2 regions of the Massilia scottii genome follow, and region 2 is predicted to be linked to the other one. Evidence: predicted binding sites of a transcription regulator. Region 2 holds the regulator's gene; the other holds the start of a gene.

Region 1 (7,429 bases), on a different contig from region 2:
GTGTTGGAGTAGGCCTTGAAGCTGGCCGGCAGGTCGACGGTGAGCTTGAAGGCGGCGCGGAAGGCCGGTTCGTCCCAGGTCGGCAGCATGCGCCGCGTGTCGGTCGGCTCCATGTTGGTGGCGATCATGGTGCGCGACGCGCTGCCGGCCTTGTACTTCATGTGGAACATGCCGCGCGCTTCGCGGTTGATCACGCCGTGGAACTTGAGGGCCAGGTTGTAGCGGCCAGGTTCGAGCGGCTGCGCCAGCGCGAAGCTGAGCGTTTCCTGTTCCTTGTCGATCTTGGGCGTCAGTTTCAGGGAGCCGATGTTCTTGCCCGACAGGCTGGCCGCGTCGATCTCGAGGTCGACGGCGTTGAGCATGATGAGGGAGGTGGTTTTAAGCACTTCGATTTCCACCGTTTCGGAACCGAGGAAGGTATTGGCGGCCAGGTCGGGGATCAGGTGGGCGGCATACTGCACCGGTACGATATCCTTGGGCAGCTTGCCCGGCGTGGTGGCGAACGCGTACGGGGCTTCGGCGTGGGCGGCAAAGGCGGTACAGGCGAGCGCGATGGCGGCGGCCAGACGTCGGGCTTTCAATAATGTCATGTCTTTTCTCTCTTCGTGGCGGCGCCAGGACCGGCGCGACTTCCCAAGCTGCACTCTAATCGGGCGCAGTGCGAAACGTACACCAAATGCGACAAACTGCACAATAGGCGGCCAGAGTGCGTAAAACGGGAACCATGGCGCTGCAGTAGCGCTGCCCAATGTTTCTCTATATAGTCTGGCTGCCCCGAGCCCGCATCAACCAGGAGACACCATGACCCTCGAGACCCTGCTTCAGAATCCGAACGCCCTGCCCTCCGCGCCCAAAGTGGTGGCAGAACTGATCAGCAGTTTCGACGACCCGGATGTGGCGGTCGAAGAGATCGCGCGCAAGCTCTCGCTCGACCCGGTGCTGAGCGCCAAGCTGCTGCGGCTGGCCAACTCGGCCTACTATCACGTCTCGCGCCGGATCGGCAACGTGGGCGACGCGGTGCGCATGCTCGGTTTTGTGACGGTGCGTACCCTGGTGATCAGTTCCGGCCTGGTGGGCAGCTTCAAGACCGTGCCGGGCCTCGATCTGAAGCGCTTCTGGCGCTACAGCCTGCACACGGCGGTGGCGGCCAAGTGGATCGCCAAGCAGATCGGCGCCAATACCGACCTGGCGTTCACGATCGGGATGATGCACGGGATCGGGCAACTGGTGATGCATGCGGGCGTGGCGGAGCAGGCACGCGAGCTCGACCAGACGGTCGGGCCGTACGAGAATGGCCGCATCGCGGCCGAAAAAGCGCTGTTCGGCTACGATTTCAGTGAAGTGGGGGCGGAACTGGCGGCACGCTGGAAGTTCCCCGACCTGTTTCACCAGACCTTGCGCCACTTCGGCGATCCGACGCCGGAGTCGCCTTCGTACCGGATGGCGGCGGTGATTCACCTGGCCGTGCTGCGCGCGCGCTGTGAGGAGCGGCAGCCGAACGATGCGGAACTGACAGCCTGCTTCACGGCGGCGCTGGCGACCGGCCTGGGCGTGCCGCCGGACGCGTTGTTTGCCGGGATTCCGCCGCTGGGCGAGCTGAGCGGCGGCCTGGAAGAGCTTATCAATTAAGCAAGCTAAAAATATTTTCGGATTTTTTTGAAAAAGGCCTAAAGTTCCGCGCAATCCCGACGTTATGGAAGGACACGCGGTAATCTTTATAAATTTTTTGGCCAGGTGAGCGCATGACCTCCAACGAAGTTCTCTCGATGTACGAAAATATTGCTGGTCTGACTGGCAAGATGGCGGTTGCGGCAAAAGCAGGCGACTGGACCGGCCTGGCGCATCTGGAAACGCAGTGCGCGCAGCAGGCGTCGGCGACCAAGACCGGCGTGCCGGCACTCGATGGCGCTCCGCGCATGCGCAAGATCGATTTGCTCAAGCAGATCATGGCCAACGACCGCGCCGTGCGCGAGATCACCGAGCCGTGGCAGTTGTCGGATGTGATGTGCGCGACGCACTGAGCTGGTAACGGAAGTCAATGAAAGCGCCTGAGGGCGCTTTTTTTATTCGTCGTTCCCGCGCCAAGGGCGGCGGCACGGGAACGGCGGGAGGCTAATCAACCAGCCACAGCCACCTTCAACGCCAGCGCAATCCCCTCCGCCGCCTGGGTAATCTCCGGCAGCGACGGAAAACTCGGCGCGATGCGGATATGGCTATCCTCGGGATCGACCCCGTACGGATACGCAGCGCCAGCCGGCGTGAGCGTAATCCCCGCCTCTTTCGCCAGCGCGATCGTCTTCTTCGCCGCCCCCGGCGGCGTCACCAGATCGATGAAATACCCGCCCTTCGGCAGCGTCCACGACACCCCCGCCACATCGCCCAGGTGCGCGCCGAACTGCGCCAGCACCGCGTCGAACTTGGGCTTGAGCAGCGCCGCGTGGCGCGTCATCAGCGCTTCCACGGTGGCCACATCCTTGAGCAGGCGCACATGGCGCAGCTGGTTGATCTTGTCCGGGCCAATGCTGCGGATGCCCGCATGGCGCGTCCACCAGGCGATGTTGGCCGGCGACGACGCCAGCGCGGCAATGCCCGACCCAGCCCAGCTCACCTTCGAGGTCGATGCGAACACGATCGCCCGGTCCGGATTGCCGGCGCTGGCGCATTCGGCAACGATCTCGGCAATCCGCACGTTCTCGTCCGTCAGGTGATGAAAGCGATAGGCGTCGTCCCACATCAGGCGAAAGTCCGGCGCGGCCGTCTTCATGGCGGCCAGGCGGCGCACCACCTCATCCGAATACACCGTGCCCGACGGGTTGCTGTACTTGGGCACGCACCACATGCCCTTGATGCCGGCGTCGTTCGCCACGAGCTGCTCGACGATATCCATGTCCGGCCCGTCGTCGTTGAGCGGCACGTTGATCATCTTGATGCCGCGCGCTTCGCAGATCGAGAAATGGCGGTCGTAGCCGGGCACCGGGCACAGAAACACCGGCTGCTGGCCGACCCAGGGCTGTCCGCCCGGCACGCCGTTCAAGAGTGCGTAGACGATCACGTCATGCATCAGCGACAGGCTGGCACTGCCGTCGACCACGACCTGCGCGGCCGGCAGGCCGAGCAAGCCGCCGAACAGCGCGCGCGCTTCGGGCAGGCCGACGCCGAGGCCGTAATTGCGGGCGTCGGTGCCGTCGCCCGCACTGAAGCCGGGCAAGGCGTCAAGCAGGTCGTTGGAGAGGTCGAGTTGTTCGGGCGCTGGCTTGCCGCGGGACATATCGAGTTTGAGTCCGCGCTGGCGGAACAGGTCGTATTGCGCTTGTGCTGAATGTGTTGCCGTCGTCATGAGCTTGCCTTCGGTGATGGGATCACTGAAGAGTATAGCCCGAAGGCAAATCTGTCGCAGGGGGAGGAAAGAATTCTGGAGAGCGATCACCAGGTATCTCCTGGTGTCGCCTCGTGCCGGTTGCATCCGGCGTCCGCAAGCGCATCGTTGGCTGGCGGACCGCTTCCGGGGACAGGCGTTTCTTCAACGATTATCTGCTTGCCGCGCCACGCTATCGTTGGTGGCTGCGCCAGATCCTGGGCCCGTTTGTGCAGTCCCGCAGGACCACGGAAATCAGTATAGCGCAGTTTTCCAACTTGTGTAGACGACTTCGTCCGTGTGCGGGTCTTTTTTACAACATTTTGCTATATACAACGAAATCAGCCGGCGTCGGGCGCCGCCGGCGCAGCTGCCTTGGGCTTGCGTTTGAAGCGTGCCGCCAGTCTGGCGAGCATGCCCGTTTTCGGCACGGCCGGGGCCTCGGCAGCGTCGGCGGGAAGGGCCGCCTTGCGCTTGCGGCGGCGCAGCAGGAACCAGACGGCCAGCCCGATCACGAGCAGCGCGCCGGCCACGGCAGCGCCGATCAGCATCCAGGGCGAGCCCTCCCCTTTCTTGGCGGCGACGGCATTCTTTTTGGCCAGGGCGGCGCGCGCGAGGACGGGCGGCGGCGTGCTGGCCGCTTCGGTGTGACTGCTCGCCGCCGCGCTCTTGTTTTCGATGGCCAATTGCAGCAGCTTGACCTTTTCTTCCAGTTCAACAATCTGGGCGGTCAGTACGCCATTCTTGTGGTCGAGCGCGGCGCAGAGCTTGATCTGTTCGTCGCTGAACTGCTGGGGACAGGATGCCGGCGCCGATGGCAGCTGCAACACGCGCACCGGGCGCGGCGCCGCCGGGGCGATGACAGCCGGAGCGGCGCGCACCGTTCGCGCGGGCGCGGATACCGATGCCGGCGCTGGAACGGGAACCGGAGCGGGAACGGGAACCGGAGCGGGCGGCGGCGGCGGCGGCGCCGGCTGCGGATCCTGGCTCAGCCACAAGGTGGCGGCGCGCACTTCGCGCTTGCCGCCTTCGCCAAGCGTGAGAAACAGGTGCACATAATCGCCCTCGACCGGATTGACCGAGGTGATGTGCAGGAACTGGCGGCCATCGCGCCGCATCACCGACAGGGTCAGGTTCGACAGCACCGGATGCATGCGCACATTGGCGCCGCGCCACACATTCGGATCGGCCAGCCGTACCTGTACGCTGGAGCCGGGCTCGGCCAGCGAGGTCAGTTCGATATCGGCCACCAGCGGCTGCCCGATATACGAGCGCACCTGGACCTCGCCCAGCTCGGCCGCGTGGGCGCAGGTAAGCGCGCCGGCCAGCAGCAGGGCGAGGATAGCGGTAATGCCGGACCGGACCAGCCGGACGATTCCAGAATGGTGCATATATGGTAATGTTGCTCAGCTAATGACGGCGGACCCAGTGAAATCTGTAGCCCTGCCGTAATTAACGTACGCTGCGATAAACTCTTTAACCCCCAGTCCCAAATAAACAGGTAGCTAAATGGAAACAAGAATCGAAAAGGACAGTTTTGGCCCGATCGCGGTACCGGCAGAGCGCTTGTGGGGCGCGCAGACGCAGCGCTCGCTGGAACACTTCGCCATCTCGACCGAGCGCATGGCGCCCGAGCTGGTGGCCGCGCTGGCCCAGGTCAAGCGCGCCGCCGCCGCCGTCAACCGCTCGCTCGGCCTGCTGCCTGCGGACAAGGCCGACGCCATCGTCAAGGTGGCCGACGAAGTGCTCGACGGGCGCCATCCGGACGAATTCCCGCTGGTGGTGTGGCAGACCGGTTCCGGCACGCAAAGCAATATGAACATGAACGAGGTGCTGGCCAACCGCGCATCCGAACTGGTGGGCGGCGCGCGCGGCGAAGGCCGCCTGCTGCACCCGAACGACCATGTGAACATGGGCCAGTCGTCGAACGATATCTTTCCGACCGCAATGCACGTGGCGGCGGCCCAGGCCGTGGTGCAGTCGCTCCTGCCGGCCCTGGCGCGCCTGCGCGGCACGCTGGAAATGAAGGCGCGCGACTTCGCCGACATCGTCAAGATCGGCCGCACCCACCTGCAGGATGCCACGCCGCTGACCCTGGGACAGGAATTCTCGGGCTACGTGGCCCAGCTGGAATACTCGGAACATGCGATCAAGTCCACCCTGCCCGGCCTGCTGCAACTGGCCGCCGGCGGCACGGCGGTCGGCACGGGCCTGAACGCCCACCCGGATTTCGCGGGGCGCATCGCGGCCGAAATCGGCTCGCGCACCAGCATCAGCTTTAAAACCGCGCCCAACAAGTTCGCCGCCCTGGCCGGTCACGATGCGCTGGTGGGCACCCACGGCGCCCTGAAAACCCTGGCCACGGCACTCATGAAAATCGCCAACGACGTGCGCTGGATGGCGTCCGGCCCGCGCTCGGGCCTGGGCGAAATCAGCATTCCCGAAAACGAACCGGGCAGCTCGATCATGCCGGGCAAGGTCAATCCGACCCAGTGCGAGGCGCTGACCATGCTGTGCTGCCAGGTATTCGGCAATGATGTCGCCATTACCATGGGCGGTGCCTCGGGCAACTTCGAGCTGAACGTGTTCAAGCCGATGATCGTCCATAACTTCCTGCAAAGTGCGCGCCTGCTGGCCGACGGCATGCGCTCCTTCAACGAGCACTGCGCGCACGGGATCGCGCCGAACCGCGAACGGATCGGCGAGCTGATGGAGCGCTCGCTGATGCTGGTGACGGCGCTGGCGCCGCACATCGGCTACGACCGCGCGGCCCAGATCGCCAAGAAGGCGCAGCACGAAGGCAGCACCCTGAAACAGGCGGCGCTGGCGCTCGGCTTTGTTACGGAACAACAGTTCCAGGATTGGATCGTGCCGCTCGACATGACCCGGCCCGGACTGTGATCGCGGCGCGGCGCGTCCGACCTTGCCCTTGACGTTGACGCGCCGCGCCGATGCCGCCACACTGCGGTTCTTACATTACTTTTTTAGGACGAGCGGTAAATGCAGAAAGTCACTTTTGACCTGACAGGCGAGTTCGTCGAACTGAACCAGTTACTGAAACTGAGCGGCCTGTGCGACAGCGGCGGCGCGGGCAAGAACCTGGTCGCCACGGGCGTGGTATCGGTCGACGGCAAGAAGGAATTGCGCAAGACGGCCAAGATCCGCGATGGCCAGGTGGTCGGCATCGGCGATGTGCGCATCAGCGTGCGCAGCAGCGGAACGGACGGCGCCTGATTGCGCCAGCGCAGAACAATCTCCTTGTAATCGGGCAATATTAGAAATATGCTGAGCAGAGACAAGCCGCGCCGCGGGGCTTCTTGCGGCGCGACAAACACGAAAACTCTTGCTTTGTTTATATTCTAAGACGTGATTAACCGATTCAAGGTGGCCACCATGGATAACCCTGAAGAAAACCAGCAAACCCAAGAACGACTGATCGGCGACCTGCGTCTCGTGATCGAAAATGCGGAGGAATTGCTGAAGAACACGGATCAGTACACCAGCGTGTTATACCGCAGTGCCAGGGCCAAGCTGGCGCTGGCACTGAACGCGGCCACCGAAGAACTTGCCAGGTTCGAGGATGAGCAGCTCGGGCGCATGATCGAAGCGACCCGCGCCGCCAACGTGGAAAACGCCGATCTGTCCGGCGAAGCGCGCATCATGCGCGCGTTTCATTAACCAACACAGCGGCGTCATTCCCGGGCGCCGCTGGTCCCGCCCGCCGATGCGTGTCCTGCGCGGCTACAAATACCCCGTCGTCCACCCGTCGAACAAGTGCTGCTTGTGATCGAGCAGCCAGGCCTTGCCCTTTTTCAGCAGCAGGAAGCGGCTTTGCCCACCCCAATCGTCCCTGGCATACACGCAGGCCTTGCGCGCCGACAGCCATTCCACGTCGAGCAAGGTTTGCCGCTGGTATTCGGGCGGCGTGCTGAAGCTGAGCGCATTGGGGCGCCCGAACTTGCGGTCCTTGGGCGTGCAGAACTGCGCGAAGATGGCGGCGCAGGCCGGCTGGCGCCAGTCATCCATGCCCGGCGTTTCCTTGTTATCGAGCGCGAGCTGGGTTTCCCAGGCGCT
Region 2 (7,429 bases):
ATCTGCCGCCAAACACGGCATGGCGAACGCAACGCGGCCACGCCCCTCGCCTGTCTGTTGCTTCAAGCTGTGCATGAACGGGCTCGATGACAAGGACAAGTGCACCCTGATTGGTACCGAACAGGCTTGCGCCGCATAAAATTCTGATAGGAAATTCTCTCTTCCTACAAGCTTGATTTCATTGAGGAAATTGTGCGAAAACACATTTTTTTGTGCCGCTGGCGATACGTTCAGAATTTGCTCAAACGACAAAATTTCCGTTGAATATGTATGTCCCGTGCAAGTGCGCCATGTAACGATGGGTTGTTGAGGCAGCTTCTAGCCCGGCACTCAAGAACGAGCACATTCACTCACGGAGAACTGTATGAACTGGAATCACTTGGTTAAAGCAAGCGTCGGTATCGTAGCAGCAGCAGCCTGCCTGGCAGCCCAGGCGGGGTCGAACGGGGTGACTGTCAGCCTGAGTCCCGAAAAATCCTCGCTGGGCAAAGAGGACGATGTCGTCATGCGCGTCACCATCACCAACACCTCGTCCAAGCCGCAATACGTGCTCAAGTGGCACACCCCGTTTGCCGGCGTCGAGGATCATCTGTTCGACGTGACCCGCGACGGCGTGGATGTGCCTTACCAGGGCCGCCATTACAAGCGCCCTGCCCCGACCGCCAAGGATTACTACCTGCTCAAGCCGGGCGCCTCGCACACGGCCAAGGTGGAGCTGTCGGCCATGTACGACATGAGCGTGACGGGCGACTACTCGGTGCGCTACCACGCCGCCTCGCTCAACCTGTTCAACTCGACCTCGGACGACGACAACAGCGTGAACGCGCGCCAGGGCGAGCGCGAGATCGGCGAGATCGCTTCGGCGCCGGTATCGCTGTGGATCGATGGCCGCCTTGAGCGCGGCACCGTGGTAGCCGACCCGTTCGAGCTCGCTGCCAAGCAACAGGCCGCAGGCCCGGCCGGCGTCTCGTTCGCCAGCTGCAGCTCGTCTCAGCAGACGACGATCAACTCGGCCATGTCGGCCGCCAAGAACATGGCCAACGGCAGCGTTACTTACCTCAACAGCGGCCTGCAGGGCACGCGCTACAAGAAATGGTTCGGCGCCTACACCTCGGGACGCTACTCGACGGTCAAATCGCACTTTGCCAACATCAAGAACGCGCTCGACAGCAAGCCGATCGTGGTCGATTGCAGCTGCAAGGAATCCTACTACGCCTATGTGTACCCGACGCAGCCGTACAAGATCTACGTCTGCAATGCGTTCTGGTCGGCCCCAACGACCGGCACGGATTCCAAGGGCGGCACCCTGGTGCACGAGCTGAGCCACTTCAACGTGGTCGCCGCGACCGATGACTGGGCGTATGGCCAGTCGGCCGCCGCCAGCCTGGCAACCAGCAACCCGACGAAAGCCGTCGACAATGCCGATTCCCACGAATATTTCAGCGAAAACACCCCGTCGCTGCCATAAGCGGACGATGGCATAAAAACAGCCTGGCAGCGCGAGCGGCCAGGCTGTTTTTTTATGGCTTCGGAGTCTGCCGCCGGCTTTTAATTTCTCATTCGAGCTCTGACCCCGGTTGAGAAATGTTTCGAGTCGGAGGTCTGACCCCGGTTAGGAAAGGTTTGGGAGGAGTATTATTGTTCGGCCGGCTGCGCGACCTGGGTGTGCGTGAACACCGTCGACGCCGGCTTCATCGCCACCGGATGATCCAACTGCTGCAAGTCAAGCACGTAACTGCCGGTATGGCTGAGCCGGTAGCGGCGCTTGCCTGGAAGGAAGTCATACGCGCCCGTGATGTCGATCGTGTTGCTAAGCACGCCGTTCGGCTCGACCTTGACGTAGTCCTCCGGTCGCGGCGGCGCGCGCTTGACCATCGGGCCGATGTAATTGACCGGCGCCGCACTGCCCGCCACGCTGATGTCGAACTCCGGCCCGAACAGTTGCTCGCTTTGGTAGGTGACCTTCCACAGGTAGATCGGCTGCGCCGTCTTGTTGCTCACCGTCAGGGTTACCAGCACCTTGCCGTCGCGCGACGCCACCGCCACTTTTTCGCTCACGCCAACCATCGGTTTATCCTTCGCATAGGCCAGCCCCAGCGCCATGATCATCAACACGCCCGCCAGTGATCGTTTCATCGCCACGCTCCTTGTTCTCGTCAGCCCGGCTGCGGCGCTCGATCGGCGGGGCCGGGTCGCCCGCCTGTGCCGTTCCCGGCCATTGTGCCTCGTTTCGCCCATCGGGCCAGCCCGGTTGGATCAACGGGTCGGAATCTCGGTCGTGGTATCGGGCAGCGCCGACAGGATCGTCACCGCCACGCGCCGGTTGCGCGCGCGCCCTTCGGGCGTGTCGTTGGAGGCCACCGCGATGTTGGCGCCGTGCCCCACCACCGTGAGCCGCCCGGCGCCCACGCCGCTGTCGATGAACAGGCGCACCACGCTGCTGGCGCGCACCGCCGACAGTTCCCAGTTCGACGGAAACAGCGCATTCCTGATCGGCGTCGGGTCGGTATGGCCTTCGACATGCACCGCGTGCGGGTCGTCCTTGAGCAGCACCGCCAGCGCGCGCAGGGCCTGGTCCGACTCCGGCGTGAGGGTGGCGTCGCCCGGGTCGAACAGCACGCTGGCATTGATCTCGACGCTCACGCCGCGGCTGTTTTGCGTCACCCGCACCTTGCCTTCCCTGACCAGCGGGGCCAGGGTCGAGGTGAGTTTCTGCGCGAGGCTGGTCAGGCGTTCTTTTTCGAGCCGCATCGCTTCCGCGCGCCGTTTGATGAGCGGATCGGGCAGCACGATCAGCTGCGGCACATTGCTGCTGGCGACACTGGCCGTGCTCTTGTCCTTGCCGCCGAAGGCGTCGCCCAGCGACACCGAAAACACCTTGTACTTGCCTTCGTTGACGACCGAAATGGCGTACATCACGACAAAAAAGGCGAACAGCAGGGTGATGAAATCGGCGTACGAAATGAGCCAGCGTTCGTGATTTTCGTGCTCGGCTTCGTACTTTTTGCGCGCCATGGCTCAGGGCCGCGAGAGCAGGCAGGCAACGCGCTCTTCGATCACGCGCGAGTGGTCGCCGCTGGCGATGTCGTGAAAGACGTCGGTGAGGATTTCGTACTGGGTCACCCGTTCGGCGACGATGGTCTTGAGCTTGTTGGCGATCGGGTAGAAGAACATATTGGCCAGCCCGACGCCATACACGGTCGACACGAAGGCCACCGCGATGCCGCTGCCCAGCTTGGCCGGGTCGCTCAGGTTTTCCATCACGTGGATCAGGCCCAGCACCGCGCCCAGGATGCCGATGGTGGGCGAGTATCCGGCCGCCGACTCCCAGATTTTCACCGCTTGCCGCTCGCCGAATTCGTAGGCCGTCACTTCCATCTCCAGCAGGCTGCGCAGCTTGTCGGGGGCGATGCCGTCGACCACCAGGCGCAAGCCCTTCTGCACGAATTTATCCTTGTTGACGGCCATGTACTTTTCCAGCGAGAGCAGGCCGTCGCGCCGCGCATGCAAGCCCCACACGGCGATCTCGCGCGCCAGCCCGGCACGCTGGCTGGGGGGCGGCGAAAACACCCAGCGCAGCATGCGCACGCCGCGCATGAAGGTGGACGCTTCGCTTTGCAGCAGCACGGCGCCGGCGGTGCCGATGACGACGATGGCAAACGCCGCCGGCTGCACCAGGGAGGACAGCTTGCCGCCCTCCAGCGCCTGGCCGATCAGCAGGCCCGACAGCGCCAGGAAGATCCCCGCTACGCTGGCCCGGTCCACGCCTGCTCCTTCAAGGACGCCCGCAGGCGCGCGACCGCCTGGGTGTGCAATTGCGACACGCGCGATTCCGATACCCCCATGACGGCCCCGATCTCTTTCAGGTTCAGTTCTTCTTCGTAGTACAGGCCCATGAGGATTTTTTCGCGCGGCGGCAAGTTGTCGATGGCGTCGATGACGGCATGGCGGAAGTCGCCGTCGAGCAGGCTGCGCAGCGGATCGGCATCGTCCACCGCATAGCGGTCGAGGAAGCTGTCGTTGCCCCCTTCGTTGTCGTGGAAATCTTCGTAGTACACCAGCTGGTGGCCGCCGCCGTCGGTCAGCATGTCCTGGTAGTCGGCCAGGGAGAGCTTGAGACTCTTGGCCACTTCGGATTCGGTGGGCGGGTGGCCGAGCTGTTGCTGCAGGGTGCTCATCGCCGTTTCGATCTTGCGCATGTTCTGGCGCATCGAGCGCGGCAGCCAGTCGCTGCTGCGCAGTTCGTCGAGCATGGCGCCGCGGATGCGCAGCACGGCATAAGTCTCGAACTGGGCGCCGTGGGTTTCCTCATAGCGGGTGATGGCGTCGAGCAGGCCGATCATGCCGGCCTGGATCAGGTCGTCCACTTCGACGCTGGGCGGCAGCTTGGCCTTCATGTGGTGGGCGAGACGCTTCACCAACGGCATGTGCTCCGTCAGTAAATGGTTCTTGTCCGCTTTCCCTTTGACGGTGTACATAGTTATAAGTATGTTTTAAGAACCAAAATGGGAAGTCCCCCCTGTCCTGCCAAGTTGCGGCATGGCTGTCAGGGCAAAGCGCCCCGCCAGCTGGCGAAATGCCACCGAGGCGCCGGCCAGCGGGAACGCATCGACCACGGCCCGGCCCAAGCGCGCGGCCCGGTGCAGGTATTCGTCCGCCGGGACCGAGCCCATCGACGTGAGCTGTACGGCAAGGTAACGACTTGCCGCAGATGACATATTATCGTATACCACCTTGGCTTCGGCTTCGGATGCGCCCGTTACCAGAATTCCGAACGGACGGCGCCCCAACTGTTGCGAAAGTCGCTTGATGAGGGCGTAGGCGGCCGTGATCGAGGCGGCGCTGGTGGAGACCTGGACCACGATTTCGGCGCTGTCCATGACCGGCACCGGAAAGCTGTCGTCGTCGCCGAATTCGCCGTCGACGATGACGATGCCGGTCTGCTTGACCAGCACCTCGAAGGTCTTGGCCAGGCGCCGCGCTTCGTCCGGGCCGCCGCGCGCACGCGCCATGCTGACCACGCCGAAGCCCTGCGGCACCTGGTGGATGATCTGGTTCAGCGCGCACTGCTGGCGCGCCACCTGCAGCAGGCTGGCGCGGTCGGCCACGCCGAGGCGCTGGGCCACGCCGTATTCGCGGTCGCAGGCGTCGACGATGAGCACGTCGTTGCCGGCCCGGGCCAGCGAGGCGCCCAGGTTGACCAGCATGGCGCCCTTGTCGTCTTCGGGCGTGGCCGACAGAAAAGTGACGATGCGCGGCTTGGGCCCGGCCAGCATCCGGCGCAGGCCTTCGGCCTGGTCGAAATCGAAGTGGTTAGCCAAGGGACACCTCGCGCAGGCTGCGGTCGTTGCGGGCGGTGCTGGTATTGGCCATCAGCAGCGGCAGTTCGGCATCCGAAAACTGGGTGGCGGCGGCATCGCGCTTGAGGCGGAAGGCGCGGTCGACCAGCATGTTGCGGTCGGCCAGGTGCAGGTCTTCCGGCACGCGCTGGCCGTTCGAGACGTAGAACAGGTTCAGTTTCTGGCGGATCACGACGTCGAGCACGTTGCCGATCGAAGCCGCTTCGTCGAGTTTGGTCATGATGCAGCCGGCCAGGCCGCTGCCCTGGTAGGCGCGCACCACTTCGTTGAGGGTTTCGTTGGTCGAGGTCGAGTTCAGGCACAGCAGGCGCTTGACGTCGGCGCCGGTCTCGGACAGCATCGCCACCTGTTCGGCCACGTTCTGGTCGCGCTGGGAGACGCCGACGGTGTCGATCAGCACGGTGTGCTTGTTGCGCAGTTCTTTCAGGGCGATGCGCAGGTCCGATTCATCCTTGACCGAGTGCACCATCACGCCGAGGATCTTGCCGTAGATGCGCAGCTGTTCGTGGCCGCCGATACGATAGGCGTCGGTGGTGATCAGGGCCAGCTTTTCCGGGCCGTGGCGCATCACGCAGCGCGCGGCCAGCTTGGCGGTGCTGGTGGTCTTGCCCACGCCGGTGGGGCCGACCAGGGCGAACACGCCGCCCTTTTCCAGGATTTCATCTTCGTTCGAGATGGTGGTCAGATTGCGCGCGAGGACGGTTTTGATCCAGCGCAGGCTCTCGGCGGCATCCTTGCCGGCCGGGAGTTTTTCGATCAGGTAGCGCGACAGGCTGGCCGAGAAACCGGCGGCCAGCATTTCGCGCAGCACGCCGGCTTTTTGCGGCTCGCGCTGCTGGGTGGTGCCCCAGGCGATTTCGGCCAGTTGGCTTTCCATCAAGCCACGCATGGCGCGGATTTCATTCATCATGCCCGACATTTCGGCGCTGGCGCTGTCCTTGGCCTGATTCATGGCTTGCTGCATCATCGACGACATGTGCGAGGCCATCATCGACATGTCGAACGATTCCGGCGCGGCGTAGGCCGGGGCTGGCGTGGGCGCGGCGCGGCGGTTGGCGTAGGTGTCGGGCGGGATCGACAGGGATGGGCGCGGCTGGGCCATCTCGGATTCGTGGGCGGGCGACGAGATCGAGGCGACGTCGTCGCTGGCGAGGGCGAGGATCTCGACCACGCCGTCGACCGGACGGTTGGACAGGATGACGGCGTCGGGCCCGAGCGCTTCGCGTACTTTACGCAGTGCGTCGCGTGATGTTGCAGCCGTAAATTTTTTGACATTCATCGCCAACTCCTGGGGTTCCTGCTGGGTGCGCTCACATGAGGCACTGACAGGATCCATTATTGACGATGCAGTTTGGAAACGATCGAGGGAGAAGGACGGTAAAAGGGGTTCATTTCGGTGGAGCAGCAAGATCCTCGCTCATCGCCTGCGCGGCTCGATCCAAACCGGCAAGCGAGAGCAAACCGGCTACGCGCAATGTTGGCATAAGAAAAAATTTGGCTGACTGGCAAGATGGGAGACGTCAGCCAGGCCGGCGCAAGACTGGCGCCGAAAATCGCGTCGTCAGCTTAACGGCACGTCGGACCGGGAATATGGACTGAAGTGTGAGCCATGAATCAAGTAGCGTATCATACGGCATATAGGAACACTGCTGCGACGTCAATAAAAATTCACAGTATCCAATCACGTTGGTAGCGCTGCGCGTGGCCGTCGACATGGTCCGCTGAGCGAATGAGAGCGCAATCATGCCAAGTAAGTGACTTTTGGGCAACAGACATGCTAAGACTTACCGATCAAGATCTGCTCAATCTGCTGAACGACACCGAATCAGACCGTGCCGAACGCAATCCCGTACCTGAATTCGAGACTACCCAAAGCGCGGTGGTCTGTGTTCTGCGAGGGAAATCATGAGTACGCCTGTGTTGACTTTTTTCAATAACAAAGGAGGAGTAGGCAAAACTTCCTTGATATATCACTTAGCTTGGATGTTTTCCCGTCTGGGTAAGAGGGTGGTCGTCGTGGATGCGGATCCGCAAGCCACCCTCACCTCCACTTTACTTGACGAAAATAA

Evidence for each region. Region 2 encodes FliA, which starts transcription of late flagellar genes. Its sites were predicted from a motif close to CTAAAGTTTNNNNNNNNNNNGCCGNTA; they were not measured.
Region 1: RBA41_RS30210 (flagellar protein FliT) is a predicted target of FliA. The motif match lies at 1,668-1,694, and genes of this name have one in related genera.

Annotation. Positions count from the first base shown of each region.
Region 1 covers NZ_JAVCWM010000035.1:51,923-59,351, reverse strand. Annotated here, with positions in the region: gene RBA41_RS30220 (M1 family metallopeptidase) at 1-590, opposite strand, end outside; gene RBA41_RS30215 (HDOD domain-containing protein) at 802-1,629, shown strand; gene RBA41_RS30210 (flagellar protein FliT) at 1,743-2,021, shown strand; gene RBA41_RS30205 (aspartate aminotransferase type Ic) at 2,117-3,337, opposite strand; gene RBA41_RS30200 (FimV/HubP-related protein) at 3,697-4,746, opposite strand; gene fumC (class II fumarate hydratase) at 4,865-6,256, shown strand; gene RBA41_RS30190 (RNA-binding S4 domain-containing protein) at 6,356-6,589, shown strand; gene RBA41_RS30185 (DUF883 family protein) at 6,749-7,033, shown strand; gene RBA41_RS30180 (NTF2 fold immunity protein) at 7,097-7,429, opposite strand, start outside.
Region 2 covers NZ_JAVCWM010000007.1:301,581-309,009, reverse strand. Annotated here, with positions in the region: gene RBA41_RS12665 (M35 family metalloendopeptidase) at 365-1,468, shown strand; gene RBA41_RS12660 (hypothetical protein) at 1,636-2,136, opposite strand; gene motD (flagellar motor protein MotD) at 2,257-3,015, opposite strand; gene RBA41_RS12650 (flagellar motor protein) at 3,019-3,765, opposite strand; gene RBA41_RS12645 (RNA polymerase sigma factor FliA) at 3,747-4,478, opposite strand; gene RBA41_RS12640 (MinD/ParA family ATP-binding protein) at 4,494-5,276, opposite strand; gene flhF (flagellar biosynthesis GTPase FlhF) at 5,314-6,639, opposite strand; gene RBA41_RS12630 (ParA family protein) at 7,266-7,429, shown strand, end outside.